Regions from separate parts of the Gordonia prachuapensis genome, predicted to be linked through region 2. Evidence: predicted binding sites of a transcription regulator. Region 2 holds the regulator's gene; the other holds the start of a gene.
The links. The regulator LexA, encoded in region 2, represses DNA repair genes until DNA is damaged. The targets are predictions, from matches to a motif close to CGAACANNTGTTCG.
Positions count from the first base shown of each region.

Region 1: recA (recombinase RecA) is a predicted target of LexA. The motif match lies at 8,290-8,303, and genes of this name have one in related genera.

Region 1 is NZ_JAZDUE010000004.1:289,634-304,962, forward strand. It holds gene V1Y59_RS06995 (FtsK/SpoIIIE family DNA translocase) at 1-1,732, shown strand, start outside; gene V1Y59_RS07000 (MmcQ/YjbR family DNA-binding protein) at 1,823-2,245, opposite strand; gene V1Y59_RS07005 (hypothetical protein) at 2,325-2,453, opposite strand; gene V1Y59_RS07010 (TerC family protein) at 2,491-3,612, shown strand; gene V1Y59_RS07015 (YciI family protein) at 3,645-3,929, opposite strand; gene V1Y59_RS07020 (amino-acid N-acetyltransferase) at 3,966-4,562, opposite strand; gene pgsA (CDP-diacylglycerol--glycerol-3-phosphate 3-phosphatidyltransferase) at 4,687-5,376, shown strand; gene V1Y59_RS07030 (helix-turn-helix domain-containing protein) at 5,546-5,902, shown strand; gene V1Y59_RS07035 (PspA/IM30 family protein) at 6,005-6,826, shown strand; gene V1Y59_RS07040 (glycosyltransferase) at 6,888-8,060, shown strand; gene V1Y59_RS07045 (DUF3046 domain-containing protein) at 8,070-8,264, shown strand; gene recA (recombinase RecA) at 8,548-9,591, shown strand; gene V1Y59_RS07055 (regulatory protein RecX) at 9,600-10,118, shown strand; gene V1Y59_RS07060 (glutamate ABC transporter substrate-binding protein) at 10,147-11,136, opposite strand; gene miaB (tRNA (N6-isopentenyl adenosine(37)-C2)-methylthiotransferase MiaB) at 11,235-12,806, shown strand; gene V1Y59_RS07070 (Rv2732c family membrane protein) at 12,806-13,429, shown strand; gene V1Y59_RS07075 (acyl-CoA thioesterase) at 13,426-13,854, shown strand; gene V1Y59_RS07080 (DUF349 domain-containing protein) at 13,928-15,301, opposite strand.
Region 2 is NZ_JAZDUE010000005.1:4,940-20,268, forward strand. It holds gene ptsP (phosphoenolpyruvate--protein phosphotransferase) at 1-1,468, shown strand, start outside; gene lexA (transcriptional repressor LexA) at 1,484-2,251, opposite strand; gene V1Y59_RS07140 (LysM peptidoglycan-binding domain-containing protein) at 2,539-3,168, shown strand; gene nrdR (transcriptional regulator NrdR) at 3,272-3,754, shown strand; gene hrpA (ATP-dependent RNA helicase HrpA) at 3,776-7,684, opposite strand; gene V1Y59_RS07155 (aminotransferase family protein) at 7,794-9,023, shown strand; gene V1Y59_RS07160 (DEAD/DEAH box helicase) at 9,060-11,168, opposite strand; gene V1Y59_RS07165 (proteasome assembly chaperone family protein) at 11,210-12,187, opposite strand; gene V1Y59_RS07170 (hypothetical protein) at 12,584-13,180, shown strand; gene V1Y59_RS07175 (DUF4192 domain-containing protein) at 13,288-14,391, shown strand; gene V1Y59_RS07180 (iron-dependent transcriptional repressor DtxR) at 14,410-15,093, opposite strand; gene V1Y59_RS07185 (acetoin utilization protein AcuC) at 15,255-15,329, shown strand, end outside.

The DNA of each region.
Region 1 (15,329 bases), on a different contig from region 2:
CGTACGACCGGGACGCCGCCGGCGACGTCCGGTCGATCCCGACGTCGACGCGGCCGATTTCGCCGCCGCGACCACCGTGCCCTTCGACGACGAGGTCACCGAGCAGATCGGTCGCGACGAGCAGGAGCCGGCGCCCGCCAGATCCCGCAGGAGTCGCACGAAGCGCGAGGCGGACCAGGCGCCGGCCGCCCCGGCCGAGCCCGAGGTGGGTGCGGAGGGGCTGATCGACCGCGCCGGCGACGGCGAGTACCAGCTCCCGCCGTCGACCCTGCTCGTCGACGGCGATCCACCGAAGCAGGGCAGTCGTGCCAACGACGACATGATCGACCGCATCACCGGTGTCATGGAGCAGTTCAAGATCGACGCCGCCGTCACCGGCTACACCCGGGGACCCACGGTCACGCGATACGAGGTCGAGTTGGGTCCCGGCGTGAAGGTGGAGAAGATCACCGCGCTGCAGCGCAACATCGCCTATGCCGTGGCCACCGACAACGTGCGTCTGCTCGCACCGATCCCGGGCAAGTCGGCGGTCGGCATCGAGGTGCCCAACAGCGACCGTGAGATGGTGCGTCTGGCCGACGTGCTCAAGGCGCCGAAGACTCGTAAGGACACGCATCCGCTCGTCATCGGTCTGGGCAAGGACATCGAAGGCGACTTCGTCAGCGCCAACCTCGCCAAGATGCCGCACCTGCTCGTCGCCGGTTCGACCGGCTCGGGTAAGTCCAGCTTCGTCAACTCGATGCTGGTGTCGCTGCTGTCGAGGGCGACACCGGACGACGTGCGGATGATCCTGATCGACCCCAAGATGGTGGAACTGACTCCCTACGAAGGGATTCCGCATCTCATCACCCCGATCATCACGCAGCCGAAGAAGGCGGCCGCGGCGCTGGCGTGGCTGGTCGAGGAGATGGAGCAGCGCTACCAGGACATGAAGGCGTCGCGGGTGCGCCACATCGACGACTTCAATACGAAGGTCCGGTCGGGGGAGATCACCACCCCGCTGGGCAGCGAGCGGGTGTACACGCCGTACCCGTACATCCTGGCCATCGTCGACGAGCTCGCCGACCTGATGATGACCGCCCCGCGCGATGTCGAGGACGCGATCGTCCGGATCACGCAGAAGGCACGTGCCGCGGGCATCCACCTGGTGCTGGCCACCCAGCGTCCCTCGGTCGACGTCGTCACCGGTCTGATCAAGACGAATGTGCCGTCGCGGCTGGCGTTCGCCACGTCGTCGCTGACCGACTCGCGCGTGATCCTGGACCAGCCGGGGGCCGAGAAGCTCATCGGCATGGGTGACGGCCTGTTCCTGCCGATGGGCGCGAACAAGCCGATCCGTATGCAGGGTGCGTTCATCACCGACGAGGAGATCGCCGCCGTCGTCGACTACACCCGCGAGCAGAGCGAACCGGAGTACACCGAGGGCGTCACCACCGCCAAGGCCGGCGACAAGAAAGAGATCGACGGCGACATCGGCAACGATCTCGATGACCTGCTGCAGGCCATCGAATTGGTGGTGTCGAGCCAGTTCGGTTCGACGTCGATGCTGCAGCGCAAGCTGCGGGTCGGGTTCGCCAAGGCGGGACGACTGATGGATCTGATGGAGACCCGCGGCGTGGTCGGGCCCAGCGAGGGCTCCAAGGCACGCGAGGTGCTGGTGAAGCCCGAGGACCTCGCCGGGGTGATCGCGTCGATCACGGGTGGCGGCGCGGATGGTGGCGACGCGGAGTAGATCCCAACCGTTCCTGAGGTGTGAGGAGCCCTTCGTGACGGCCCTCCGCAGGCTCCGGGCCCCTCAGGGACCGGATGGTTCGGATCGGTGCTAACCCAGCCCGTGCTCGGCCAGCCACGCCTGCGCCCGCCGGTTCGACGCACGACACAGCCACGCATCCTGGATCACCTCGGCGAGTTCGTCGCGGGTGAGTTCGCCGACCCGTGAGGTGCGCAGCAGGACCGACAGATGACCGTCAAAGTGCGGTGTGGTGAAGAACGGTGAGTCCGCGTCCTGGACCAGCGCGAGCTTGTCGGCTTCGGAGGCCACCCAGATGACCACGACGTCGTCGTAGCGTTCACCGGTGTCCGGGTCGACGGCATCCGGCCGGGGCGTCCGGAAGAACACGAACGATTTGCTGCCGACCTGGTACACGGGCCGATCGGTGTGATTGCCCGCGTCGGTGACATGGGGCATACCGGTCGCGACGGCATGGATGTCGTCGACGGACGCCGGGCGCGTCGAGCGCGGCATGGTCGCAACCCTACGCGCACGTGTACTACGCTGGGCGACGATCGAAGAGGGGAGTATCCCCAACCCTGCGGCGTCTCCGTCAGTACGGCCGCTGCCCGGTGCGACGCCGATCGTCGTCGCCGGGAGCGACCCGGATTCGTCGGTCGGGAACCTTGTTCGCACGATGGCAGCGCGGCGGCGAGATCCCGGCGGGAGAGACCTCTGGCATCGCAACCGTAGTGCTGCGCGCTGGAGGAGATCGCCCCATGGATGTATCGGTAACCGTCTGGATCGTCACCTGTGTGGTGATAGCCGGACTCTTCGTATTCGACTTCTTCGCACACGTCCGGGTGCCCCACGCCCCGTCCATCAAGGAATCCGGATCCTGGTCCGCGGTCTACATCGGAATCGCGATCCTGTTCGGACTCTTCGTCTGGTGGCAGTGGGGCGGCACCTACGGCGGTGAGTACTTCGCCGGCTACGTCACCGAGAAGGCGCTGTCGGTCGACAACCTGTTCGTCTTCGTCATCATCATGTCGAAGTTCGCCGTGCCCAAGGAGTATCAGCAGAAGGTGCTGCTGCTCGGCATCGTGATGGCACTCATCATGCGCGCGATCTTCATCGCTGTCGGCGCCGCGGCCATCAATGCCTACGCCTGGATCTTCTATCTGTTCGGCGCCTTCCTGATCTACACCGCGATCAAGCTGGTCAAGGAGAGCGACGACCCGGTCGAGCACGAAGAGCAGCGGGAATCGCGATTGGAGCGTTTCGTCAAGAATCGCTTGCGCACCACCGACGATTACGACCGCGACAAGCTGTTCACCCGCGTGAACGGCAAGCGGATGGCCACCCCGATGCTGATGGTCCTGATCGTCATCGGCTTCACCGACCTGCTGTTCGCGTTTGATTCCATTCCGGCCATCTACGGTCTGACCCAGGAGCCCTACCTGGTGTTCACCGCGAACGCGTTCGCCCTGATGGGTCTGCGCCAGTTGTACTTCCTGATCGGCGGCCTGCTGGACCGGCTCGTCTACCTGTCCTACGGACTCTCATTCATCCTCGCGTTCATCGGTGTGAAGCTCATCCTGCACGCCCTGCACGAGAACACCCTGCCGTTCATCAACGGTGGCGAGCACGTCTCGGTGCCCGAGGTGTCCACGCCGGTCTCACTGGGCGTCATCATCCTCACGCTGATCATCACCACCGTGGCGAGCCTGATGAGCTCGAAGAAACCGGCAGCGAAACAACCGGCCACGGCGGAGTCGGCGGAGTCGGACGACCCGCCGTCGGAAGGCCAGTCACCATCCGACACCCGGCCATCGTCGGATGCCCGGTCGCCGTCGGATCCCCAGACGTCGTCGGAGACCCGACCGCCGTCGGACACCTGACGCCGGCTTTCCGGTCTCGGGCACGGACGGTGTCAGGAGTCGAACGGCCCGTATACCTGGGTCCACTCGACGACCCGGACGCCGTCCACCGCCCGGTGGGCGTTGAACGGGTCGTTCGCCAGGAACGCCTCGGCGCCGTCGAGTGAGTCCGCGCGGATGAGGATCAGGGCGCCGGAACCATCGGGATAGGGCCCGCAGGTCAGCACGTTCCCGGCGCGGAACTCCTCGCCGAGCCATTCCCGGTGCAGCGGCCGGTACTCGTCGCGCACGGCCGCCTTCGCCGGCTCATAGCGGTAGTGGACTGCGAAGATCGCCATGATCTGCTCCCGTCGGGATCGGTTCGGGGGTGTCAATCAATCGAGCGAGGCCAGCATGCGGGTGTTGCCCAGGGTGTTCGGTTTGACGTAGCTCAGGTCGAGGAACTCCGCGACGCCCGTGTCGTAGGACCGGCACATCTCCTCGAACACCTCGCGGGTGACCGGGGTGCCCTCGATCTCGCGAAATCCGTGGCGGGCGAAGAACGACGTCTCGAAGGTCAGCACGAACACCCGGGACAGTTGCAGATCCCGGGCGACGTCCATCAGTCGCGCGACCAGCCGGTGGCCGACGCCCCGGCCCGCGAACGAGGTGTCCACCGCAACCGTCCGGACCTCTCCGAGATCGGCCCACAACACGTGCAGGGCACCACAGCCGACGACCACACCGTCGCGGTCGGCCACCCAGAACTCCTGAACCGACTCGTAGAGCGTCACGAGGTTCTTCTCGAGCAGAATCCGGCCCGCGTACTGGTCGATGAGTTCCTTGATCCGCGGGACGTCAGAGGTGCGTGCCCGGCGGATCGTCACATCGCCTTGTTCGCCGCGACGAATCGAGTCCGTGCTTGCCGCACTCGATTCCGGAGGATCAGAGGCCGGCGTGGGCGACGCCGGCTCAGGGGCGACAGGGGGCATGGGACCACACAGTAGTACCGATCGCGACCCGGGCGCACGGAGCGGCAACCCGGGGCAGATACGCTGGAACCGTGCGTGAGCAGTATCGCCGGGTCAGGACGCGGCCACAGCGGATCGGGGCATCATGACCGAACGCATGCGTCGCGCCGTCGAGGAACACGGTCTCGCCGGGGCCGGTCGCGGACCGGACCACATCACCGATCCGGTCGACCCGGTGCCGGTGGTCAACATCGCCAATGCGCTCACGGTGTTTCGAATCCTTCTCGTTCCCGTGTTCGTCGCCGCGCTGTTCATCGGAGGCGGCCACGACACCGCCTGGCGGATCGCCGCGGCGGTCATCTTCGGGATCGCAGCCATCACCGATCGATACGACGGTCGGCTGGCTCGCGAGCGGGGACTGGTCACCGATTTCGGCAAGATGGCCGATCCGATCGCCGACAAGGCACTCATCGGTTCGGCGCTCGTCGGACTCTCGATCCTCGGGGACCTGTCCTGGTGGGTCACCGCCGTGATCCTGATCCGCGAACTCGGCATCACCGCGCTGCGGTTCTGGGTGCTGCGTCACGGCGTGATCCCCGCCAGTCGCGGCGGCAAGTTGAAGACGCTGCTGCAGGCCGTCGCGATCGGCCTCTATCTACTTCCCCTCGCCGGTGCCTGGCAGGTGGCCGCAGCGATCATCATGGGGGCCGCGGTGCTGGTCACCGTGGTCACCGGCGGCGAGTACGTCTGGCAGGCACTGGTGTTGCGGCGTCGCGCGGCGCCCGGCCGATCTCGTCGGACGGGCGGCAGCCCCGCGGCATCACCGCGTCACTGACCGGCCCGCCGGATGTTCGCCCTCGGCGCAACACGTCGCCGGTGGGGCCACGCGGCAGCCGTCGGATTCTTCGACTACTGTCGTCGGCACGGACGACGCGTCTGAATCGTCGGGAACTCCCGGCGGCGTCCGGCCGTTGTCCAGACTGCGAGCAGTGAGGAGGACCTCGATGGCAGTGCTACTGCGTGAGGCGCTGGGCGACAGCCTGCGCCGGGTGCGTACCGCGCAGGGCCGCACCCTGCGCGAGGTGTCCACCGATGCCCGTGTCAGCCTCGGATACCTCTCGGAGGTCGAACGGGGTCAGAAGGAGGCGTCGAGCGAACTGCTCGCCGCGATCTGCGATGCGCTCGATGTCGAGATCGCCGAACTCCTGCTCGACGTGGGGCACGCGATGCTCCCAGCCGGCAGCGAACACCTCGTGGGTGCCGCGGATGCCGTGGCCGCCGGCGAGATGGGTGTGCTCGACGCCAAGGTGGTCATCCCGGGCCCCGCAGGTCGCGCCGAGTCGGCGCTCGCCGCGGCCTGAGGTCGGCTGCACAGACGACGCGACCCATCGCCCCGCGTCGCTCACACCGGCTAGATTGGTAACACACCGCCCGAACACCGGACTTTGGAGTTGACTCGAAGCATGGCGAACCCGTTCGTGAAGTTGTGGCGCTACCTGATGGCACTCGGCAACGCGAAGATCGACGAGAACGCGGACCCGAAGGTCCAGATCCAGCAGGCGATCGAGGACGCGCAACGCCAGCATCAAGCCCTGTCGCAGCAGGCCGCGTCGGTCATCGGAAACCAGCGCCAGCTGGAGATGAAGCTGAACCGGCAGCTCGAGGAGATCGAGAAGCTGCAGGCGAACACCCGACAGGCACTGACCCTCGCCGATCAGGCCACATCGGCCGGCGATACGCAGAAGGCCCAGGAGTACACCAACGCCGCCGAGGCGTTCGCCGCGCAGTTGGTGACCGCAGAGCAAAGCGTCGAGGATCTCAAGGTGCTGCACGACCAGTCGCTGCAGGCGGCCGAGCAGGCCAAGCAAGCCGTCGAACGAAACGCGATGATGTTGCAGCAGAAGCTGGCCGAGCGTTCCAAGCTGCTCAGCCAGCTCGAGCAGGCCAAGATGCAGGAGCAGGTCAGCGCGTCGCTCAACCAGATGAGCGAACTGTCGGTCCCCGGCAACACCCCCAATCTCGACCAGGTCCGCGACAAGATCGAACGTCGCTACGCCAACGCCCTCGGTCAGGCCGATCTCGCACGCAACAGCGTGCAGGGCCGCATGCAGGAGGTGGAGCAGGCCGGTGTCCAGATGGCCGGCCACGCACGCCTCGAGCAGATCCGGGCCAGCATGTCCGGCGGTGCGCTGCCGTCATCGGAGCCGGCGGCACAGCCCAACGCCCAGCCCGCGCAGCCGACGAGTCAGCCGGCCACCGAGCAGCCCCCGCAAGCGGGAAACTGAGACAGCCGGGCAACTGAGAACACCACCGCAGAAGACCTCCCACCAGCGTGGGAGGTCTTCTTTGCGCATCGCCATCGTCGCGGGACCCGATGCGGGACATGCGTTTCCGGCATTCGCGCTCGCCGAGCGCCTGAACGCGGCCGGCGTCGATTCGATCGTCTACACCGGTGCCCGGTGGTGCGCTCCCGCGCTGCGGTGCGGTATCGACGTCGCAGAGTTACCCGGGCTCGCCGCGGTGGACGGCGACGACGACGCGGACGCCGGCGCCAAGCTCAGTCGTCGGGCCGCGCGGATCGCGGTGGCACTGGCACCACAGCTGGCCTCGGCCGGTGTCGATCTGGTGATCTCGGACGTGATCACGGTGGGCGGCGGCTGGGCCGCCGAACTCGCCGGCATCGACTGGATCGAACTGTCGCCCCATCCGCTCTACCGGCCGTCACGCGGACGCCCGCCGATCGGCGCGGGACTCGAGCCCGGGGTCGGTGTGCGTGGCCGGCTGCGCGACGCGACCATGCGTGCCGCCACCGGACGGTCGCTGCGGATGGGGGAACGGCAGCGGTCCCGGGCACGCGCGGAGATCGGTCTCACCGGTGCGGCCAGCGTTCCGATCGCCCGGTTCGTGGCGACCCTGCCCGCGCTGGAGGTGTGGCGCCCGGACTGGCCGTCGGACACCCATCTGATCGGACCGCTGCTGTGGGAACCCACCGACGCCACCTTCGTCCGCCCGTCGACGGCGGGTCCGCTCGTGCTGGTCGCGCCCTCCACCGCGACGACGGGAACCGCCGACCTGGCGTCCACCGCGCTCGCCGCGCTCACCGAGACGTCGCTCGGAATGACTGTGCGGGTGGTGGTCTCGGCGCTGGAACGACCTGACGGAGTGGCGGAGTCGGAGCGGGTGGTGGTCGGTGACGCCCGCCAGGACGAGATCCTGCGGGACACCTCACTGGTCATCTGCGGAGGCGGGCACGGGATGCTGGCGAAGGCGTTGTCTGCGGGTGTCCCGGTGGTCACGGTGCCCGGCGGCGGCGATCAGTGGGAGCTGGCCAACCGCGTGACGCGGCAGGGCAGTGGACTGCTGGTGCGGCCGCCGACGGTGGAATCGATGGCGCTCGCAGCGCGTCGGGTGCTCACCGACCCGGGGTTCGCCGCAGCGGCACGCGACGTGGCGGCGTCGGCGATCGGGGTGGTGGACCCGGTGCGGATCGTGCGCGAGGTGATGCGGCGTCGTGGGTAGGCTGGCCGCGTGCGTCTGACGGAGTTCACCGAACTGATCACCGCCGAGTTCGGGGAGCGGTCTGCGGATTCGATCCTCGTCGACCACGTCCTGATCGAGTTCGGCGGGCGGACCGGGGCCCAGGCGATCGAGGACGGGATCGATCCGCGGGACGTCTGGGTGGCCATCTGTCGCGACTTCGACGTGCCTCGCGAACGTTGGTGATCCGCAGGCGTGTCACGCTTGCCATCGAACACATGTTCGTCCATTCTGGGTGTCAGAGGGAACCAGGTTCGGTCCGGCTGCGTCATAACAACGGGACCACAACCACGGGACCCGAGTGAAGACGGCGAACTCACGAACACACCGACGAAATGTTGTCAGGCCCGAATCCGGCAGACACCCGATCTGTCAGACCCCACCGCTAGCGTGCACATCACGTCAGCCACCACCGCAGACCCCACAATCCACGGCCGGGACACCGGTCGAGAGTTCGGAGGAGAATCCCATGGCAGCAGCACCGCAGGATCGGGAGAAGGCCCTCGATCTGGCTCTCGCGCAGATCGACAAGAACTTCGGCAAGGGCTCGGTGATGCGGCTCGGCGAGGAGACCCGCCAGCCCATCGAGGTGATCCCCACCGGTTCCATCTCGCTGGACGTCGCCCTCGGCATCGGCGGGCTCCCGCGTGGCCGGATCATCGAGGTCTACGGCCCGGAGTCCTCGGGTAAGACGACCGTGGCGCTGCATGCGGTCGCCAATGCCCAGGCGCAGGGCGGGATCGCGGCGTTCATCGACGCCGAGCACGCCCTCGACCCCGACTACGCCGCCAAACTCGGTGTGGACACCGACGCACTGCTGGTGTCGCAGCCCGACACCGGTGAGCAGGCACTCGAGATCGCCGACATGTTGATCCGCTCCGGTGCACTGGACATCCTCGTCATCGACTCCGTGGCCGCACTGGTGCCCCGGGCCGAGATCGAGGGCGAGATGGGTGACAGCCACGTCGGTCTGCAGGCGCGACTGATGAGTCAGGCGCTGCGCAAGATGACGTCCGCGTTGAGCAACTCCAAGACGACGGCCATCTTCATCAACCAGTTGCGTGAGAAGATCGGCGTCATGTTCGGCTCGCCGGAGACCACCACCGGCGGCAAGGCGCTGAAGTTCTATTCGTCTGTCCGGCTTGATGTTCGGCGCATCGAGACGCTCAAGGACGGCACCGACGCGGTCGGCAACCGCACCCGGGTGAAGATCGTCAAGAACAAGGTCGCGCCGCCGTTCAAGCAAGCCGAGTTCGACATCCTCTACGGCCATGGCATCAGCAAGGAGGGCTCGCTCATCGACATGGGCGTGGCCGAAGGCTTCATCCGTAAGTCCGGTTCATGGTTCACCTACGAGGGCGATCAGCTCGGCCAGGGCAAGGAGAACGCCCGCAAGTTCCTGATCGAGAACGACGACATCCGCGACGAGATCGAGAAGAAGATCAAGGAGAAGCTCGGCATCGGGGCAGTGGTCGATGCCGATGACGTCGCACCGGCGCCGGTGGAGTTCTGATCCAGGAGATGACCGGCACCCCGGACCCCGAGGAACGGACCGGACCCAGCGCATGGGACGCGGCACTCCGACTCCTCGGGGTCCGCGCCCGTTCCCGTCAGGAGATGATCGACCGGCTGTCGCGCAAGGGTTTCGACGAAGACACCGTGGACGACGTGATGGGTCGGCTCGACAAGCACCACCTGCTCGACGACGAGGAGTTCGCCGCCGAATGGGTGCGCTCACGGCACGCGCATTCCGCCCGGGGCCGAGTCGCACTGCGGCAGGAGCTGCGTGCCAAAGGCATCGACCCCGGTGTCGTCGAGACGACGCTGGCCGAGCTGGACCCCGCAGACGAACGTGCCGTCGCCGCCGAACTGGTCGCCAAGAAACTCACCCCGGGCCAGATCGACCGGCTGCACCGCGACCCGAGTACACGCGACGCGGTGTTCCGGCGGCTCGCCGGCATGCTGATGCGGCGTGGCTACCCGCAGTCGATGGCCATCGAAGTGGTCACCGACGCATTGGACACGGCCACCGCACGGTGACAACGAGGCGGCTCCGCCGCGGTGACCGTCAGGTCGACTCCGCCGAGCAGGGGGTGGTCGTTTCCTCGAGAAAGTCGAGATCTCCGGGGTCGGGGGTGAAGTCGAACGGCGAACCCGGCTCGGCGGCACGGGCGATCATGCGGTCGACCTGGGCGTCGCCGATCGCGTCGCGGAGCGCCCGCTCCCAGGGGGAACGTCCGTCCGCTGCGGGCTCCATCATCGCCACCAGCGCTTCGTTGACCGCGGTCACCGTCTCGGATTGCCCGGCGCCCAGGCCGATTCCGTAGCGCTCGGTGGAGAACGGCGCACCGGCCCGCTTGAGAGTGCCGTCCACGCAGGCATCGGCCGGGTAGGTCATGTCGACGAGGGTGAACTCACCGGGGTACCGGTTCTCGTAGCCGGCGAGGATCACCTCGTCGGTGGTCAGGGCGTCGACGCGGCCACGTCGCAACGCCTCGACACAGCTCGAGGCGGTGTCGTACTCCTGCAACTGCACCGACGGGAGCTGCGCCGTCACATTCTCTGCCGAGGTGGAGCCGGTGACCGAGCACAGCGTCTTGCCCGCGTCGAGGTCGGTGAGTGTGGTGATCGAGGCGTCGTCGGCACGGACCAGCAGTCCCTGGTAGTTGACCAGGTACGGGCCGGCAAAATCGACTTCTTCGGCGCGCTCCGGCGTGATCGAGTACGTCGCGGCGATCATGTCGACCTGGCCGTTCTCGATCAGAGTCTCGCGCTGCGTCGACGGTGTCTCCCGCCACCGGCTCCGCGGCTCGGACACACCCATCGAATCGGCTATCCGGGCGACGACGAAGGTCGCGACCGCGGGGTCGAATCCCGTCACCGATTCGTCTGCGTTGCGGATCCCGAGTCCGGGCTGATCGAACTTCGTTCCGAGTATCACCGATCCGTCGCGGATCGAGTCGAGAAGGTCACGGGGATCCGAACCGAAGCATCCGGACGCGACGACGGCGACGATGGCGAGCGTGGTGACGAGCCGTCCGGTCCGCGATGTCGTCATATGCCTTCACCATAGTGCGAGTGGCAGTCGAGTTCGTGCGACATCGCCGTACCAGAGTGCCCGAAAGGTCGATTTGCGCAGGCCCGTACCCTGGAACCGTGAGTATCGAGTTGTCCGAGCGGCGCGGTGTGCCGGCTTCCGGCGAGCAGACCGAAGCGGTCTCCGCCCGGAGTTACCAGGTTCGTACCTACGGCTGCCAGATGAACGTTCACGACTCCGAACGCATCGCCGGACTCCTCGAGGACGCCGGATACGTGAAGGCCGCCGACGGGGGCGATGCCGACCTGGTCGTGTTCAACACCTGCGCCATCCGGGAGAACGCCGACAACAAGCTCTACGGCAATCTGTCCCATCTGGCGCCGGTCAAATCGGATCGGCCCGGGATGCAGATCGCGGTCGGCGGATGTCTGGCGCAGAAGGACAAGGACACCGTGTTGCGCAAGGCGCCGTGGGTGGACGTCGTGTTCGGTACGCACAACATAGGGTCCCTGCCGGCCCTCCTCGACCGGGCACGCCACAACGACTCGGCACAGGTCGAGATCCTCGAATCGCTCGAACGTTTTCCGTCCACGCTGCCCGCCAAGCGGGACTCGGCATACTCCGGCTGGGTGTCGGTCTCGGTGGGGTGCAACAACACCTGCACGTTCTGCATCGTGCCGTCGCTGCGCGGGAAGGAGGTGGACCGTCGGCCCGGTGACGTCCTCGCCGAAGTGCAGGCACTCGTGGACCAGGGTGTCCTCGAGGTGACCCTGCTCGGACAGAACGTCAACGCCTACGGCATGTCCTTCGCCGACCCCGACCAGCCGCGTAACCGCGGTGCGTTCGCGGAGTTGTTGCGGGCCTGCGGCGACATCGATGGTCTCGAACGCGTCCGGTTCACCTCACCGCATCCGGCCGAGTTCACCGACGACGTGATCGAGGCGATGGCCCAGACCCCGAATGTGTGTCCGCAGCTGCACATGCCGCTGCAGTCGGGTTCCGACCGTGTGCTGAAGTCGATGCGGCGCAGCTATCGACAGCGCAAGTTCCTCGGCATCCTGGAGAAGGTCCGCGCGGCCATGCCACATGCGGCCATCACCACCGACATCATCGTCGGTTTCCCGGGCGAGACCGAAGAAGATTTTCAACAGACCCTCGACGTGGTCGCCGCGGCCCGGTTCTCCAGCGCCTTCACCTTCCAGTACTCTCCGCGCCCCGGTACGCCCGCCGCGACCATGCCCGATCAGGTGCCGGCCGAGGTGGTGGGCGACCGTTACCGGCGTCTGATCGCGCTGCAGGAACAGATCTGTCTCACCGAGAACCAGAAACTGCTCGGGACCGAGGTGGAACTGCTGGTCGTGGCCGATGAGGGCCGCAAGTCGGCGCACACCGGTCGGCTGACCGGTCGCGCTCGTGACGGTCGCCTGGTCCACTTCGCGGCCGGCCCGGATCGCGGGGCCCAGGTCATCCGTCCGGGTGATGTCGTGACGACCCATGTCACCGGAGCTGCCCCGCATCACCTGATCGCCGATGCCGGCGTCGCGTCACACCGCCGTACCCGCGCCGGAGACGCCCACGAGGCGAGTCGGCTACCCACCACGCCGCCGGTCGGGGTGGGCCTCGGGATGCCCACCATCGGTGCGACGTCGCCCGAACCGGTCACCGCGGGATGTGCAGGAGGATGTGGCTGATGAGTGCCCGAGACGAACGAGCCGAGAAGCGAACGGTCGACGCAGGGGGCTTCGCCGCCTACGAGACCGAACTGCGCAAGACAGAACGCAAGGTGGCCGGCGAGATCGATCCCGGCCTACGTGGCGTGGTGGTCGCCGTCGGGGTGCTCGTCGCCATGCTGTCGATGGTGTTGCCGCACACCGGCTCCGCCAACGGTATCGAGGTACTGACGTTCGCTCCCGACGCCGACGCCGAGCGGGTGACCATCACATCGATCGTGTTCGTCTACCTGGTCGCGATCTTCGGGATCGGAGTATCCGCCCTCGCACTGCTGACGCGGCGATGGATTCTCGCGTGGGCCGCGCTGTGTGGCAACGCCGTCGCATGCGTGGCCGGCATGCTGGCGTGGTGGTCGCGCAACACGCCGGGTGTCGGTGGCGTGGTGCCCCCGTCCGGTGTCGGCATCGGCCTGATCGTGGCGTGGCTGGCGGTGCTGGTGTTGGCCTTCCACTGGGCGCGTGTCGTCTGGGCCCGGAGCACCTATCAACTGGCGCTGGAGGAAGAGCGCCGCAAAGAGGCGGCCACCCGTGACGCGCTGGCCCGGTCGCTGCAGCACCGGCCCGACGAGAATCGAGAAGGGTGAGCGACGACGCGCACCGCGTGGAGGACTATCCCGCGCACATCACCGAGAAGATCCGTTACGCCGACACCGACCGTCAGGGCCACGTCAACAACGCGGTGTTCGCGACGTTCCTGGAATCCGGCCGCGTCGCGGTCCTCTACGATCCGCTCGCCCCGCTCGTCGAACCGGGCAGTTCGTTCGTCATCGCCCGGCTGGAACTGGATTTCCGTGCCGAGATGACGTGGCCCGGTGACGTCGTCGTCGGCACCCGCGTCGCGTCGACCGGACGTAGCTCGATCGTGCTGGAGCAGGCGATCTTCCAAGATGAGCGGTGTGTTGCGACGGCGAAGACGGTCATCGTCGGCGTGGACGAGACAACCAGACGGTCCCGGCCGCTGTCGGAATCGGCGATCGAGATCCTCGGCGGACTGACCGCGCCACGCTGACCGGGCCGCACCTGACCCGGCCCATCACCAGTTCCGGCCCCCAACACCGGTTCGTAGCAGCTTGACCGGTGCGTCAGCGGTCCGCGATCGCGCTCGCCGCCGCGTCGGCCCATTCCTTCCACTGCGCCGCCTGCTCACGCAGCTTTGCCGCATCCTTGGCCTTGCCCCGTTCCTCCGCCTTGCGCGCCTGATCCTCGAGCTGGGCGGTGCGATCGGCGAACTGGGCGGCGCGCGCCTGCGCCTCCGGATCGGTGCGCTGCCACTGGGCGTCCTCGGCATCGCGGACGCGCTTCTCCAGCGCCCGCGCCCGGCCTTCGAGCGACCCCATCTGGTCGCGCGGCACCTTGCCGATCTCGTCCCACTGTTCGCGGAAACTGCGGAGCTCGCGCCGCGCCGCATCGAGATCGGCGGCCGGGTCGATGGCCCGCTCGGCATGGTCGAGCAACGACACCTTGGCGGCCGCATTGGCGGCGAACTCGCTGTCACGCTCCGAGCTGGCCGCATTGCGAGCGGAGAAGAAGACGTCCTGGGCCGCCTTGAAGCGTTGCCACAGCGCGTCGTCGGAGTCGCGCGGCGCGCGACCAGCCGCCTTCCACTCCGTCAGCAGCTCGCGGAATCGCGCCGACGTCGGCCCCCAGTCGGTGGAGCCGGACAGCTCCTCGGCACGGACGATGAGCTCTTCTTTGCGCGCCTTCGCACCGGCACGTTCACGGTCGAGCTCGGCGAAGTGCGCGCCGCGCCGACGGTTGAAAGCATCGCGCGCCTTGGCGTAGCGCTTCCACAGCATGTCGTCGGTCTTACGATCGACGCCCTTGATGGTCTTCCACTCGTCCAGGATCGCGCGGAGGCGATCCCCGGCCACCTTCCACTGGGTGGACTCGGCGCCGATCTGTTCGGCCTCGGCGGCCAATTCCTCCTTGCGGGCGATCGCGGTCGCACGGACCTGCTCACGCTCCGCCTTGATGGAGTCGGCGACTTCGTCGGCGCTGCCGACGATCGCGGTCAGACGCTGCTCGAGGGCATTCACGTCGCCGATCACGGCGGCCGTCGGGAGTGTCTCGAGCAGGTGCCGGGCGGCGGCCTGGGCCTTGCGGGGATCACCGGACCGGGCGGCGAGTCGTTCCTCGAGGATCTCCACCTCGGTGGCGAGATCGTCGAACTTGCGGGAGAAATGGGCGAGGCCGTCCTCCACGGAACCGGCCTGCCACGAACCGATCTGCCGCTCGGTGCCGCCGACCTTGAGCCAGACGACCCCGTCGGAGTCGATCCGGCCGAACTCGTGCGGGTCGCCACAGGGGACCGGGGTGGGCACCGGATGGATCTCGGCCGCGCCGGGCCGGGGTCCCGGGCGGGGGCCGGGTTTGGGCATCGGACGAGGCTTGGGTGGTCCCGGACGCGGCGCCGCCGCAGGGTCCGAGGCAGGTGCCGGGTCGGTCGGATTCGTCATGTGCAGGTGCCCTCTCCCGCAGGTTGGT
Region 2 (15,329 bases):
GTCCGGTGCCGCGGCGGAGGTGCTGTCGGCGACTGCCGGCCTGGCCGAGGACCGTGGCTGGGTGGGCGCGGCATCGGGGCTGATCGCCAAGGGGAGCACGGCACCGGCGGCCGCGGTGCTCGCCACCGAGCAGTTCGCGGCGATGTTCACCAAGCTCGGTGGCCTGATGGCCGAGCGGGTCACCGATCTGAACGACGTCCGCGACCGCGTCGTCGCCGAACTGCTGGGCGTCCCCGAGCCCGGTGTCCCCGAACCCGACGAGCCGTCGGTCCTTCTCGCCGACGACCTCGCACCGGCCGACACCGCGGGACTGGACCCCGCGAAGATCACCGCGCTCGTCACAAGGCTGGGCGGGCCCACCAGCCACACCGCGATCATCGCCCGCCAGCTCGGCATCCCTTGCGTGGTGGCGGTTTCGGGCCTCGCCGAGGTGGCTGCGGGGACCCCCGTGCTCGTGGACGGGACGGCCGGCACCCTGGAGGTCGAACCGGATGCCGCCGAGGCGACAGCGCAGGTCGAGGAGAGCCGGCGGATGGCGGCACTCGTCGCGAACTGGTCCGGGCCCGGGCAGACCGCGGACGGACGGCACGTCAGCGTGCTCGCCAATGTCGCCGACGGAACGTCGGCGCGCACCGCGATGAAGTATCCGGTCGAGGGCGTCGGTCTGTTCCGGACGGAGCTGGCCTTCCTGGATCGCTCGGATGCGCCGTCGGTGGAGGAGCAGACCGGTCTCTACCGTGAGGTTCTCGAGGCGTTTGCCGGGCAGAAGGTCGTCATCCGCACGCTCGACGCCGGCTCCGACAAACCGCTGAAGTTCGTCACGCAACTCGATGAGGCCAACCCGGCGCTCGGCGTCCGCGGTAACCGGATCGCCGGTGAGCATCCGGACATCCGGACGGCCCAGCTGGATGCGATCGCCGCGGCCGCGCAGGGCCGCGAGCCCATTCCGTGGGTCATGGCGCCGATGATCGCCTCCGCCGCGGAGGCCGCCGAGTTCGCCGCGCCCGTCCGGGAGCGCGGCTTGGTCGCCGGGGTGATGGTGGAGGTGCCCGCTGCGGCGATCCTCGCCGAAGCCATTCTCGCGGAGGTGGATTTCGTCTCGATCGGGACCAACGACCTCACGCAGTACACGATGGCGGCGGATCGCATGTCGGCGGAACTCGCGGCCCTGACCGACCCGTGGCAGCCGGCCGTTCTCGCGCTCATCGCGCGGGTGGCAAGAGCGGGCCAGGAGGTCGACAAGCCGGTCGGCGTGTGCGGCGAGGCGGCCGCCGATCCGCTACTCGCTTGTGTCCTCGTCGGACTCGGTGTGACGTCGCTGTCGTCGGCGCCCGCAGCGGCGGCGGCAGTAGGCGCACGATTGGCGCAGACCACTACGGAACAGTGCCGGGCCGCCGCCGACGCGGCGCTGGCCACCTCGGACCCGGCGGCCGCGCGGGCGGCTGCGACCGCGGCCCTGGAGAGCTGACCGCCGGGCGCGACCTCAGACGCGGCGCATCACGGTGACGACCTTGCCGAGGATCGCGGCATCGTCACCGGGGATGGGTTCGAAGAGTTCGTTGTGCGGCATGAGCCAGACGTGACCGTCCTTGCGCTTGAACGTCTTCACCGTCGCCTCGCCGTCGATCATCGCGGCGACGATGTCGCCGTTGTCGGCAACGCTCTGCTGCCGGACGACCACCCAGTCCCCGTCGCAGATCGCCGCGTCGATCATCGACTCGCCGACGACGCGTAGCAGGAACAGCGACCCCTCGCCGACGAGTTCGCGGGGGAGGGGGAACACGTCTTCGACGGCCTCTTCGGCGAGGATGGGGCCGCCGGCCGCGATTCGTCCGAGTACCGGGACGAACGTCGGAGTGGGCAGGTCATCGTTCTCGGCCGCAGCAGACGTGCCGCCCGGCGGGACGTGCTGGTCGCCGTCCTGGATGTTGACCGCGCGGGGCCGATTGGCATCGCGTTTGAGCAGGCCCTTGCGTTCGAGAGTGCGCAGCTGGTGTGCGACCGAGGACGTCGACGTGAGTCCGACGGCGTCCCCGATCTCGCGGATGCTCGGCGGATAGCCGCGTTCGCGGACCGACGCACGGATGTACTCGAGGACCCCGCGCTGGCGGGGGGTGAGGCTCGCTTCCGCGGCCGCGGGGTCGACAGCCGGGTCGGAATCCGACGGTCCGGTTGCCGTGTCGGGTCGATCGATCCCGCGGGCGGCGCCGCGCCGTCCACCGGACCTGTTTCCACCGGCCCTGTCAGTCATCTGCGTAGTCCTTTCTGTCGAGCACCCGGCGGTGCCGGGCACTGCGGTTCCGGACGCTTCGGGGCGAACTCCTCGATGCCACTGTTCGGTTGCACTGGTCGGTTGCACTGTTCGGTTGCACTGTTCGATCCCGCTGATCGAGACCCGGCTGCTGTTCTGTGTCCCGCTGTTTTGTGTGTGCTGCTGTCTTGTTCCTGCTGCCGACAGTAATCGAACATTCCCGGTTGTTCAAACATGTGTTCGACGTGTGTCGAGACTTTGTCGGAGTGTCGTGTTAGGTTTCGAACATGCGTTCCATCGAACACGTGATCGATCACGATGTCGATCCCGGTGAGCCGGTGGGGCCCGATCCGTATCCGCACTCGATCAGGAGGACACGTTCGATGAGCACCGCGACGATCAGCACCACGACGATCAGCACGACAGAACTGATTCAGCCCGGCCGGCAGTCCGTCGGGAACCCGCACCGTGCGGGCCGGGTCGGGGCGCCGGTCACCCGCCCGCCGCGACGGGGCGCTCACACGCCGGTTCGTCCGGCCGATCGCCGACCCGTCGGTCAGCCGGCGCGTCCGGGGACGCATGTCGCCGGCACGCGTTGTGACGCACCGGTGGTGGACCGGACCGTCATCGCGCGCCGACGAGCCACAGCCGCTTCCGTCCTCGTCGGTGCCGCACTCGCGCTGATGGTGTGGGTCGTCGCGATCGTCGGCTCCGACTACGCGGCCTCGGTCGAGCCGGCCCCGGTGGGTACCGAGGTCGTGCATGTCCGGCAAGGCGATTCGCTGAGTACGATCGCGGACCGGGTCGCCCCGGGTGTGCCACGGGACGCGGTGATCGCGCAGATCGTCGAGCGCAACGATCTGTCGAGTTCGGGCCTGCGTGTGGGGCAGGCGTTGGTCGCCCCCGCGTACCGCTGAGACCCGGGCGGTATCCTCGATGGCACAGGGTCCGGCCGGGAACCGGCACGGCGTGGCGGGTATCCGGTGCGCCGTTGTGTCCCGAGACGTGCGTGAGGACGACATGCGCTGCCCGTTTTGCAGGTACGAAGACACCAAGGTCGTCGACTCGCGTGTCGCCGACGAGGGGCAGGCGATCCGACGGCGCCGGTCGTGCGCGAGCTGTGGTCGCCGATTCTCGACGGTGGAGAGCGCGGTGCTGTCGGTGGTGAAGCGCAACGGCGTCACCGAGCCGTTCAGTCGCGAGAAGGTGATGCGCGGTGTCCGACGCGCCTGCCAGGGCCGAGACGTCGCCGAGGATGCGCTCGCGCAACTCGCACAGCAGGTCGAGGACGCGGTCCGGGCATCTGGATCTGCCGAGATCCCCAGCAACGAGGTGGGGCTCGCCATCCTCGGGCCGCTGCGCGACCTCGACGAGGTCGCCTATCTCCGCTTCGCGTCGGTGTACCGGTCGTTCGATTCGCTCGAGGACTTCCAGCGTGAGATCGATGATCTACAAGGCGATCTCACCCACCGGAAGACGTCGCGGGCCTCGGTGACCGAATAGTCACGAGACCGCCGGCGCGGCTCATCTGAACGCGTCCAGTGCCCGGATGGCGCGTTTCTCCGAGATCGGCCGCGCGGTGCCGAGTCGCTGTGCGAACAGTCCGACCCGCAACTCCTCGACCAGCCAGTGGGCGTGTTCGTCGAGCGCGGCACGACGTCCGGGTGATAGCTGCGCGCCGCGCTGGTTCCAGTGCGCGACGACGCGGTCGACGGCGGCCAGGCCGTCGCGGTCACGTGCAGCGGCGGCCGGCAGCTCGGTGAGGCGTTCGATCGCCGCGTCGAGGTACCGGGGCACGTGGACCAGATGGTCGCGGGAGGTGGCCGCGACGAAGCCGTCGAAGACGAGGTTCTCGAGCTGGTCGGCGACGTCATCGGCGGCAACGGATCCGCTCAGTCGATCGATCTGTGCCCGCAGGGGTGCCACTCGCCGGAGCGCGTCGGTGGCGAGCACGAAGTAGTCGGGGGCCGCGTCGCTCACCGCAGGTCGCAGCTCGTCGCGGAGACGATCGAATTCCGCGGCCGACCCGACGCGTTCGAGACGATCGGTGGCGGCGACGTCGCGGATCGCGCGACGGGTGCAGTCGGCGACCAGGTCGTCAGGGTGCCGATACGGGCTCTGGCTCAACGCGAGTCGACCGGGCGCGTCGAGCGTTGCGGTGATCTTGCGCGTCAGGCCGGGAAGAGCGTTGTCCAGCAGTACCCCCACCGCCTCGGCGTGCCGTCGGTTGCGTTCGCCCGCGGTGGCGACGTCGGTGCGGATCACCCCGATCGGGTGGCCGTCGCCGTCGCGCGCGACCTCCAGGCCGGTGTGCCGCGTGACCGTCTGCCCAGCCACGGTGGCGGTGTCCGTGGGGGCGATCTCGCCGATGCCGTCGGCCGTCCACTCCGTGAATATCCGGACGGGCGTGGGCTTCTGGTCGTCGGCGAACCGCTTCTTCAACGCGGCCAGCGACTTTCCGCTCGCCAGCACGGCGCCGTTCCTATCAGCGACCGCGAAGTTCATGGTGAGGTGCGGTGGGATCCGGTCGGGCGCGAAATCGCGTGGGGCCACCGTCATGGTCGTGATGGCGGACAACTCCCGGGCCAGTCCCGTGATGAGTGGCTCCGATCGGGGTGTGAGCCGGGAGAGGGCGAGGTCGGCGAATCGCTGCGCGGGCGCCATCGACTTGCGGAGCGCCTTGGGTAGCGATTTCACCAGCTCCGTCGCCAGTTCGCTCCGCAGTCCCGGCACCGACCAGTCGAACCCCGATGTCCGCACATGGTCGAGTAGCGGCCGTGGGATCACCACGGTGACCCCGTCGTCCGGTGCACCGGGCTCGAATCGGTAGCGCAGCTCGAGGCGGGTGTCACCCTGCTGCCACGCGCCGGGGAAATCGGTGTCGGCAACGGCCACGTCGGTCGCGACGTCCTCGGGGTGCAGGTCGAGCAGTTCGGGGTTCTCGCGTTGGGCCTTCTTCCACCACGTGTCGAAGTGCCGCGCAGAGACCACATCGTCGCCGACGCGGGCGTCGTAGAAGTCGAAAAGTTGCTGTTCGCTGATCACGACATCCCGGCGGCGGGCACGGTGTTCCACATCTGCCGCCGCCTCGAGGAGTTCCCGATTGCGGTGGAAGAAGGCGTGGTCCGTGCGCCAGTCGCCTTCGACGAGGGCATGACGCAGGAACATCTCCCGCGAGGTCGCGGGATCGATCGCGCCGAACTGCACTCGCCGCTTCGCGACCAGCGTGACTCCGTAGAGCGTCACCCGTTCGTAGGCCATCGCCGATCCGCGTTTGGCCGACCAGTGCGGTTCGCTGTGGCTTCGCCGGACCAGGTCGCCGGCCAGTTTCTCCGCCCAGAGCGGGTCGACACCCGCGACCGTGTGTGCGAACAGCCGTGAGGTCTCGACGATCTCGGCCGCCATGATGAACGGCGGAGGTTTGCGGGCGAGCGCCGAGCCGGGAAAGATCGCCAGGCTGGTGTTGCGGGCGCCCAGGAAATCTCGCGAATCACCCTGCCGGGCGGCGATGTTGCCGAGCAGGCCGGCGAGGATGGCGCGGTGGATCGCGTCGGCGTCGCGCTCGGTGGCGGTGGTCGTCCAGTCCAGGTCGCCGACGATGCGGGACAGCTGCCGGTGGAGTTCCTGCCATTCGCGGATGCGCAGGAAATGCAGGAACTCGCGTTCGCAATTGCGGCGGAACTGGTTGCCGGACAACTCCTTACGCTTCTCAGCCAAGTAGTCCCACAGCTCGAGGTAGGCGAGGAATTCCGAACCCGGGACGGCGAACCGCCGGTGGGCGGCGTCGGCGGCCTCCCGATGTTCCGACGGGCGCTCGCGCACGTCGGGGATGGACAGTGCGGCAGCGATCACCAGGACGTGATCGAGACATCCTCCGTCATGCGCGGCGATGAGCATGCGGGCGAGTCTCGGGTCCACCGGGATCCGTGCCATCTGGCGGCCGATGGGTGTGAGAACGGGCTCGTGGTCGTCGCGCCGGGTCTCCCGGATCGCGCCGAGTTCGGCGAGGACCGCCATGCCGTCCCGGATCGCGCGCGCGTCCGGTGGCTGCACGAACGGGAACTGCGACACGTCCCCGAGCTTCAGCGCCGCCATCTGCAGGATGACCGCAGCGAGGTTGGTACGCAGGATCTCCGGGTCGGTGAATGCGGTCCGGGTGTCGAAGTCGTCCTCGGCGTAGAGGCGGATGCAGACGCCCGGGGCGACGCGGCCACATCGGCCGGCACGCTGTCGGGCGCTCGCCTGCGAGATGGGTTCGACCGGGAGCCGGTTCACCTTGGAGCGCGTGGAGTATCGCGAGATGCGCGCGGTCCCGGTGTCGATCACGTAGCGGATGCCGGGGACGGTGAGCGACGTCTCGGCGACGTTGGTGGCCAACACGATCCGGCGTCCGGAGGAGGGGGAGAACACCCGCTGCTGATCGGCGATCGACAACCGGGCGAACAGCGGGACGATCTCGGCACCTGCCGAGGCCCGGTGTCGCAGGGCGTCGGCGGTTTCCCGGATGTCGCGTTCGGTGGGGAGGAACACCAGGATGTCGCCGCTGCGATGTGATGACCACAGTTCACCGATGGCGGTGTCGATCGCCTGCGCCTGGTCGAGATCGCGGTGGTCGTTGTCGGGGTCGCGGGCATCGCCGAACGGGCGATAGCGGACCTCCACGGGATAGGTGCGGCCGGAGACCTCGAGGATGGGGACCTCGGCACCGCCGACGGCATCGGCGAAATGGCGGGCGAAGCGATCCGGTTCGATGGTCGCGGAGGTGATGATCACCTTGAGATCGGGCCGACGCGGAAGCAGGCGTTTGAGATACCCGAGGATGAAATCGATGTTGAGGCTGCGTTCGTGCGCCTCGTCGATGATGAGGGTGTCGTAGTGGCGCAGCAGGGGATCGGTGCCGATCTCCCGCAGCAGGATGCCGTCGGTCATGACCTTGACCAGGGTGTCGGCGCCGGCACGGTCGGTGAACCGCACCGAGAAGCCGATCGCGTCGCCCACCTCGGTGCCGGTCTCGTCGGCGATGCGGCGCGCCACCGAACTCGCCGCGATCCGTCGCGGTTGGGTGTGACCGATCGCGCCACGCACGCCGCGCCCGATCTGCATGCAGATCTTGGGCAGCTGTGTCGTCTTTCCCGAACCCGTCTCGCCGGCGATGACCACCACCTGATGCTCGGCGATCGCCGCGGCGATCTCGTCCCGCGCATCCGACACCGGGAGCTCGGGCGGGAACTCCAGGGCGGGGATCGTCGCCCGGCGTCGTTCGATCCGCGAGCGGGCCGTGGCCACGTCCGCACAGAGCCGATCCCACGCCGCCGGTGCGGGCCGCCGTCCCAGCTTGTCGAGGCGACGACGAAGCTTGTGCGCATCGACGATCGTGAGGTCGTCGAGCGTCTCGAGCAGGGCGCGACGGTCGGCGGCGGTCGGGGCGGACATGATCTGTCCAGGATATGCGGTGGTGTTCAGTGGCCCCGACCACATCCTTGTGCGCCGCGAGTGGCGACCTGGTTCTCGGGACGTCGGTGGCGCCCGGCATCATTGGCGCATGGCAGGTTCACTCTGGCACGGTTTCGCCGACATGGGATCGGTCACCGCGAACGGACCGTTCGTGGTGACCCGCGGCAAGGGCACCCGGATCTGGGACTCGACAGGTCGTGAATACCTCGACGCGACTGCGGGCCTGTGGTTCACCAACATCGGGCACGGCCGCACCGAGGTGGCGCAGGCGGTTGCCGATCAACTCGGGCGGATTGCGCACTACTCGGGTTTCGGCGACCTCACCGCTGATGTGACCGCCGAGCTCGCGGATCGGCTCGCCTCGATCGCGCCGGTCGCCGACAGCAAGATCTTTTTCACGTCCGGAGGCAGCGACTCCGTCGACACAGCGGCGAAACTGGCGCGGCGCTACTGGCACGAGGTCGGCAAGCCGGACAAGAACATCATCGTCGGACGCACCAAGGCCTATCACGGGATGCATGTCGCCGGGACGGCCCTGGCGGGCATCCCCGGCAACCGTGAGGGCTACGGAGAGCTGATGCCTGATGCCGAGTCCGTGGAGTGGGACAACGCCAAGAGCCTGCTCGGACTGATCGAGCGACTGGGTGCCGATCGCATCGCCGCGTTCTTCTGCGAACCGATCATCGGTGCCGGCGGCATCTACCTGCCGCCGGAGGGCTACCTCGCCGAGGTGCGTCAGATCTGCCGTGACCACGACGTGCTGTTCGTGGCCGACGAGGTGGTCACCGGTTTCGGCCGCATCGGCGGCGACAGCTGGTTCGCGTCCGCCCGCTTCGATCTGCAGCCGGACATGATGACCACCGCGAAGGGTCTGACCTCCGGGTATGTCCCGATGGGCGCAGTGTTCATCGCCCCGCGCATCGCCGAGCCGTTCTACGCCGGTGGGGTCTGGTGGCGGCACGGGTACACCTACGGCGGGCACGCCGGCGCTGCTGCTGCCGCGATGGCCAACCTCGACATCATCGAGCGGGAGGGCCTGTTGGGCGAGGCCGCTCGCCTGGAATCCGACCTCGCCACGGCGTTGGGGCCGCTGGCGGAGCTGGATTCGGTGGCCGAGGTCCGGACCGGCCTGGGTGCGGTGACCGCGGTGCAACTCGCGGATCCGGCTCAGGCGCCCGCGATGATCGGCCGGTTGCGTGAGCACGGGGTGAGTGGGCGCGCCGCCGGGCAGGGGGCGTTGCAGATATCGCCGGCGTTCGTCATGACCACCGACGAGGTCGGTGAGCTGGCCGCGAGGATGCGGGCCGCACTGAGCTGATCGCCGGTGCACGGTTCCAGCGCGGTGACCGCTGTGTCACACGTCGGCGTGGGTGAGTTGTTCCCATTCGTCGACCAGGCTGGAGTCCACCGCGCGGACCATGGCACCGACGTGCTCGGTGATCTCGGCGACCTCCGGGGTCAGCACGGTGTTCGGAAGTCCTTGGCGCAGTACGCGGTAGCAGTCCGACAGATACCGCAACAGCACGCCCTCGCTGCGGGCGAGTCCGTAGACGGAGATGAGTTCGGTGAACGTCATCGACCGTTCCAGCATCTCGCGTAGCACCGATTTGGGGGAGGGCGGGTACGAACTCACCCAGGGGTGGCCACGGCGGTAGACGGAGAACGCGAACTCGATCTCGTCGAGCAGTGGTCGCGGCCAGCTGATCTCCTCGAGTCGGGCCATTCGCTCCTCGTACTCGACCCCGTCGGCCTTCATCTCGGCCAACGCGGCGTCGCGCGCCGACCTGCGCTGCGCGAACAACAACGGGCGCGGATCCTCGAGTGTCGATTCGAGGACGGAGACGACGTCGAGGGCATAGGACGACGATTCCGGATCGAGGATCCCGAAGGCCGCGAGCGCGAACGACGACAGCGGGTTGGTCAGCGCGAAATTCTCCGGCATGTCCACCGACAGCGTGACGTTCTTGCCGTCGGCGTCCGGGGCGTCGAGCTGGACCACGATCCCCGAATCCCGAAGACCGCGGAACAGTTCGATGGTGTGCCGGATGTGCCGGAGCTGGCGGCTGCGTGGTTCGTGGTTGTCCTCCAGGAGGTGTCGCACCGCGGCGAAACAGTCACCCGGACGCGCCAACACCTCCATCAGGATGGCCGTGGTCATGCGGAAATGGGAGCGCAACGGTTCGTCCGGCGCGTCGACCAATTGCGTGAACGTCTTCTCACCCCACGACACGAAACCTTCCGGGGGCTTCTTGCGCACCAGCTTGCGCAGCTTCTTCGGGTCGTCGCCGGCCTTGGCGACCGCGCGCGCGTTCTCGACGTCGTGCTCGGGCGCCTGCACGACGACGTAACCCACGGTGTCGAATCCGGCTCGTCCGGCACGTCCGGCGATCTGATGGAACTCGCGCGCACGCAGCCGGCGTACCCGGGTCCCGTCGTACTTGCTCAGGCCCGCGAACAGGACGGTCCGGATCGGTACGTTGATGCCGACCCCGAGTGTGTCGGTGCCGGCGATCACCTTCAGCAGCCCCTGCTGCGCGAGCCGCTCCACGAGCCGCCGATACCGCGGCAGCATCCCGGCGTGGTGGACGCCGATACCGGCCCGCAGCAGCTTCGACAGGGTGGCGCCGAAACCGGTGTGGAAGCGGAAATCTCCGATGGCGTCGGCGATCGCGGCGCGTTCGGTCTTGTCGGCGATCTTGACCGACGTCAGGGCCTGCGCCCGCTCGACCGCGGCGGCCTGGGTGAAGTGCACCACGTAGATCGGTGCCCGACCGGCCGCGATGAGTTCTTCGATGGTCTCGTGGATCGGGGTGATCGCGTAGCTGTGGTCGAGGGGGACGGGGCGTTCGGTGCCGGTGACGGCAGCGGTGTCGCGCCCGGACCGTCGTGTCAGGTCGTCGACGAAGAACGATGTGTCGCCGAGAGTGGCCGACATCAGCAGAAACTGGGTGTGGGGCAACTCGATGAGCGGCACCTGCCACGCCCACCCGCGGTCGGATTCGCCGTAGTAGTGGAACTCGTCGGCGACCAAGGACCCGATGTCGCTGCGACTGCCGTCGCGCAGCGCCAGATTGGCCACGATCTCCGCGGTCGCGCAGATGATGGGTGCGTCGGCGTTGACCGCGGCGTCGCCGGTCAGCAAGCCGACCTCCTCGGCGCCGAAGGTGGCGCACAGGTCGAAGAACTTCTCGCTGACCAGGGCCTTGATGGGAGCCGTGTAGTAGGCGCGCTCACCGCGGCAGCGCGCGAAGTAGATGGCGCCTGCGGCGACCAATGACTTGCCCGAGCCGGTCGGGGTCGCCAGGATCACGTTGTTGCCCGCGATCAGTTCGAGCAGCGACTCCTCCTGATGCGGGTACAGCTCGATGCCGCGGTCGTTCCACCAGCCGGTGAAGACGTCGAAGGCGGCGTCCTCTTCCGCGACCGGGACGAGGTGACCGGGACCGGTCGGCCCCGGATTCAGATGTGCTGCACCCGTTCCGGTGTCATCCAGGTCCGGCCCACTCAGGTCGGTGATGGCGAACCGCCCGGTTCGTCGCCGTCGCCGGAGTCGTCGTCGCGGGTCTGCTCGGCGAGGAACCGTTCGAGTTCGGCGCCGAGTTCGTCGCCGGTCGGCAGATCGGCCTCGGCGGCCAGCAGGGACGACCGCTCGGCCTGAGCCTGGGTGAAGGTGTCGTACTGGGACTCGAGGGCCGCGACCACCTGTTCGATCTCGGTGTTGCCCTCGACCTCCTTGTCGACCTGTTCACGGACCTTCGAGGCGGCGTTGTCGAGGGCCGCGACGGGGATCTGCAGGCCGGTGAGCTCGCCGACGGCGCTGAGCAGCCGGGCCGACGCCGCGGGGTAGTCGGTCTGCGAGAGGTAGTGCGGCACATGCACCGACAGGCCGGCCGCGTGGTAGTCGCGTTGGCTCATCCGCAGTTCGAGCAGCATCGACGCACTGGCCGGCAACTTCATCGCCGAACCCCACCGGGGCAGGTCGCCGAGACGTTCGATGTCGTTGCCGTGCGCGGTGATCGACGCGGGACGCGTGTGCGGCACCGCCATCGGGATCGCGTTCAGTCCGATCACGTCGGTGACGCCGAAATGCTCGACGAGCCGACGAACGGCCTCGACGAACTGCTCCCAGCGCAGATCCGGTTCGGCGCCGGCCAGCAGCAGGAACGGCCGCCCGGCGGTGTCGCGGACCGCGTGCATGGTCAGCGAGGGCATCTCCATGTCGGTGAACGTGTTCCCGTCGAAGCTGACGGTGGGTCGCCGGGACCGGTAGTCGACCAGCTCGTCGGTGGAGAACGTGGCGACGAGCTCGGAGTCCAGCGCGTCACGCAGGTGGCGTGCCGCCAGGGCCACCGCATGCCCCGCGTCGGCAAATCCCTCCAGGGCGTGGACCAGTACCGGTCCCGCGCCCTCCTCGTTCGAGACCTGGGGGGCGGGAAATTCCAGCGAGTACAGCGCGCTGTGCTCGGCGGACCGCTCGTCCATGGTCGTGCCTCCTCGTGTCGGGTCTGTCGATTCTCTCGCATCGGTGGTGTGCGGGGCCAATCCGCCGCCTCATCCAGTGCCGACGCGAGGTCTGATCGTTTCAACAACCTCGCCTCGAGGTCGATTCCCGAGCTCCTGATCACGAGCCTCTGATCACCGAGCCGGAGATCACCGGCGCCGCCGGACCGCTCGACGGGGTGTCGTGACCCGGGCGCGTCGCGATCGGTGGCACAGTAGACCGTTGTGATCGGATCCGTGCGCCGTGAGGTCGGGATGTCGTGGGGTGGCAGGCGTCCGAAACTGCCGCGGCACCCGATGCTGACGAGGACAAGCCGACCGACGCGATGGGGGCCGGCCCTCATCGTCGCGCTGTCGTTGCTGGTGGGAGGCTGTTCCGTGGACGGTGAAGCGACCTCCGGTGGCCGCCAGGACCTGTCGCCGCTCGCGGTCGCACCCGCGGACTTCCCGGCGGGCACGGCGACACGCCTACCCGCGCCGGCCGTCCCCGCTGCGCTGGCCGACCTCACCGGCCGTCCGCTGCACGGCAGTGTTGATCCGGCCGACTGCACTCCACATGAGGTGCCCGCCGATGGCGCGGCGATCCTCGTCGGCCCGGACCCGGCGACGTCCACGGCGACATTCACCGCGGCTGTGGTCCACGTCGACGACAGACTCGCGGAGGTCACGGAGCTGGCGGGCCGATGTCCGCGCACCACCACCGGTGCCGCCCCGACCGCGACGTCCACCGTGCTCACCGAGGTGATGCCCGCACCGGACCGCGGGTCGGTCGACACGTCGGCCCTGCGCCGACGGCTGACGACCGGTGGCGGTGAGGCGCCGCTGATCACCGCCACCACCACCTTGCTGGCCCAGCAGGACGGAATCCGGGTGATCGTCGAGTACCGGCAACAGGGTGCCGGGCCGATGACTGCCGAGACCGGCGCAGAGCTCGATGCGCTGTTCGACAGGGCGGTGACCGCCGCGTTCGGCTGACCGGCAACGGTCAGGCGGCCCAGGGCAGACTGTGGATCGCCGACCGGAGTTGTCCACACCCCGATTCGTGGGATGGCGTGGGTTGTCCTGGACCCGAGGATGGGCGTATGTCACCTTCCGCACGCTCCCGTCCACTGCATCCGTCGGCGCTGTTGACGGCGCTGCCGGGCATGATCGGCTTCATCCCCGAACGGTCCCTGATCCTGCTGGCATTCGGCGACGACCCCGGGACGATCAATACGTCGATGCGCCACGACCTGATCCTCGACGAGAACGGCGAGCTCGTCGACGCCCTGGTCTCGGTGCTCGACGGGCTCGCCGATGTGTGCCTGCGCAACGAGGTGCGGTCCGTCGTCGCCGTCGTGGTGGACGATCGCCATCCGATCTCCGACGCCCGGTACCGGCGCGTCTGCGAGGTCGCCGATGCACGTTTCGCCGCTGTCGGCGGCATCTGCGCCGGATTCGTCGTCGGCACGGTCGCCGAAAACGCGCGCTGGCAACGGGTATGGGTCACCGCGGGAGCAGCACCGTCCATCTCGCCGGTCTCGCCGTCGGATCTGTCGAGCGGCCGGATCGGGGACCCGCACACGAGTCCGACGGCGGTGCGACGGACGGTGCGGACCGGGCGCCGGGTGCTGGCTCATCGCGAGGAGATGGAGGAGATGTTGCGGCCGCTGCCGCATTGTGTCGGTCCGCACGACGGCGGCGGGAGCCCGGCGCGCCTGCGTGTCGTGGACGACCCCGACGACGGGGTCCTGCTGCGTGAGATCCTCGATCAGGTGCTTGCGCGGGCCGTGCCGTCGGCGGTACCGGACCTCGACTGCGCCACGGTCACCCGCCTCGGCGAGGCGTTGCTACGGCTGCCGGTCAGGGATGCGGCGATGTCGTTCGCGGACACCGACCTGCGCCACGCGGCGGAATCGCTGTGGCGCGAGCTCGCCCGGCGCCTGACCGGGCGGAGCCGGGCAAGTGCGGCGACGATGCTCGCCTACCAGCATTACGTCGACGGCGAAGGGGGATACGCCGGGGTCGCACTCGACTGCGCGCTGAACGCCGACCCGGAGTGGTCGCTGGCGATCCTGCTCGACCGGGCGCTACGCGGCGGGTTACCTCCCGATTCGATGCGCGCGATGATCCCCATGTGCCGTGACGTCGCCACGACTCTCGGTGTGGTGATGCCCGACCCGAGTGTGGAGCGTGAGGTGGGTTGAGATCCCCTCGTCGCGGGATCAGACCTTCTCGACGAACACCGAGTGCGCCATCTCCTCGGCGAGTTCGAGGCCTTCGTGGCCCGGCGAGTTCACCACCGCGCGCCCGGGGCTGATGGTCACCGTCACGCGGGCATTGGGCACCACGCCCGCCTCGCGTAGCTCGCTGATCAGAGCGGCGTCGGACTGAGCGTGCTCGGACAGGCGTCGGACGATGACGACCACCGGCGCGCCCTGCGGCAGGTCGGACAGGCGGGTGGCGCCGTCGGTGGCCGGGGCATGGGCCACACCGAGCTGATCGAGTCCGGGGATCGGGTTGCCGTAGGGCGACGTGGTCGGGTTGTCCAGGACGGTGAGGAGGCGTCGTTCGACGTTCTCGCTCATCACGTGCTCCCAGCGGCAGGCCTCCTCGTGGACCTGATCCCACGGCATGCCGATGACGTCGACCAGCAGGCGCTCGGCGAGGCGGTGCTTGCGCATCACCGCGATCGCCAGTTCGCGACCCTTGTCGGTCAATTCCAGATGGCGATCCCCGGCGACGTGCAGCAGACCGTCACGCTCCATGCGGGCCACCGTCTGTGACACGGTGGGGCCGCTCTGCTCCAGCCTCTCGGCGATACGCGCGCGCAGGGGGACGATGCCTTCCTCTTCGAGGTCATAGATCGTCCGCAAGTACATCTCGGTGGTGTCGACCAGATCGTTCACGGTACGCAGTCCCTTCGTCTCCACCAAGGGTACCTTGACGTCCCGGTGTCCCACGCCCCCAGCGTGTCGCGAATCCGCAGCCCAGGACGTGCCCCGGGAGGCGAACCGTGGCGTGTCGGCGAACCCAGCCGGTTCGTGGGCGGAAGCACTAGCCTGGGACCGTGACTCCGAGCACGAGCGACGAAGCGGCGGCGGTCATCTGGAGCGAGGACTTCCTGAGCTACAAGTGGGCCCAC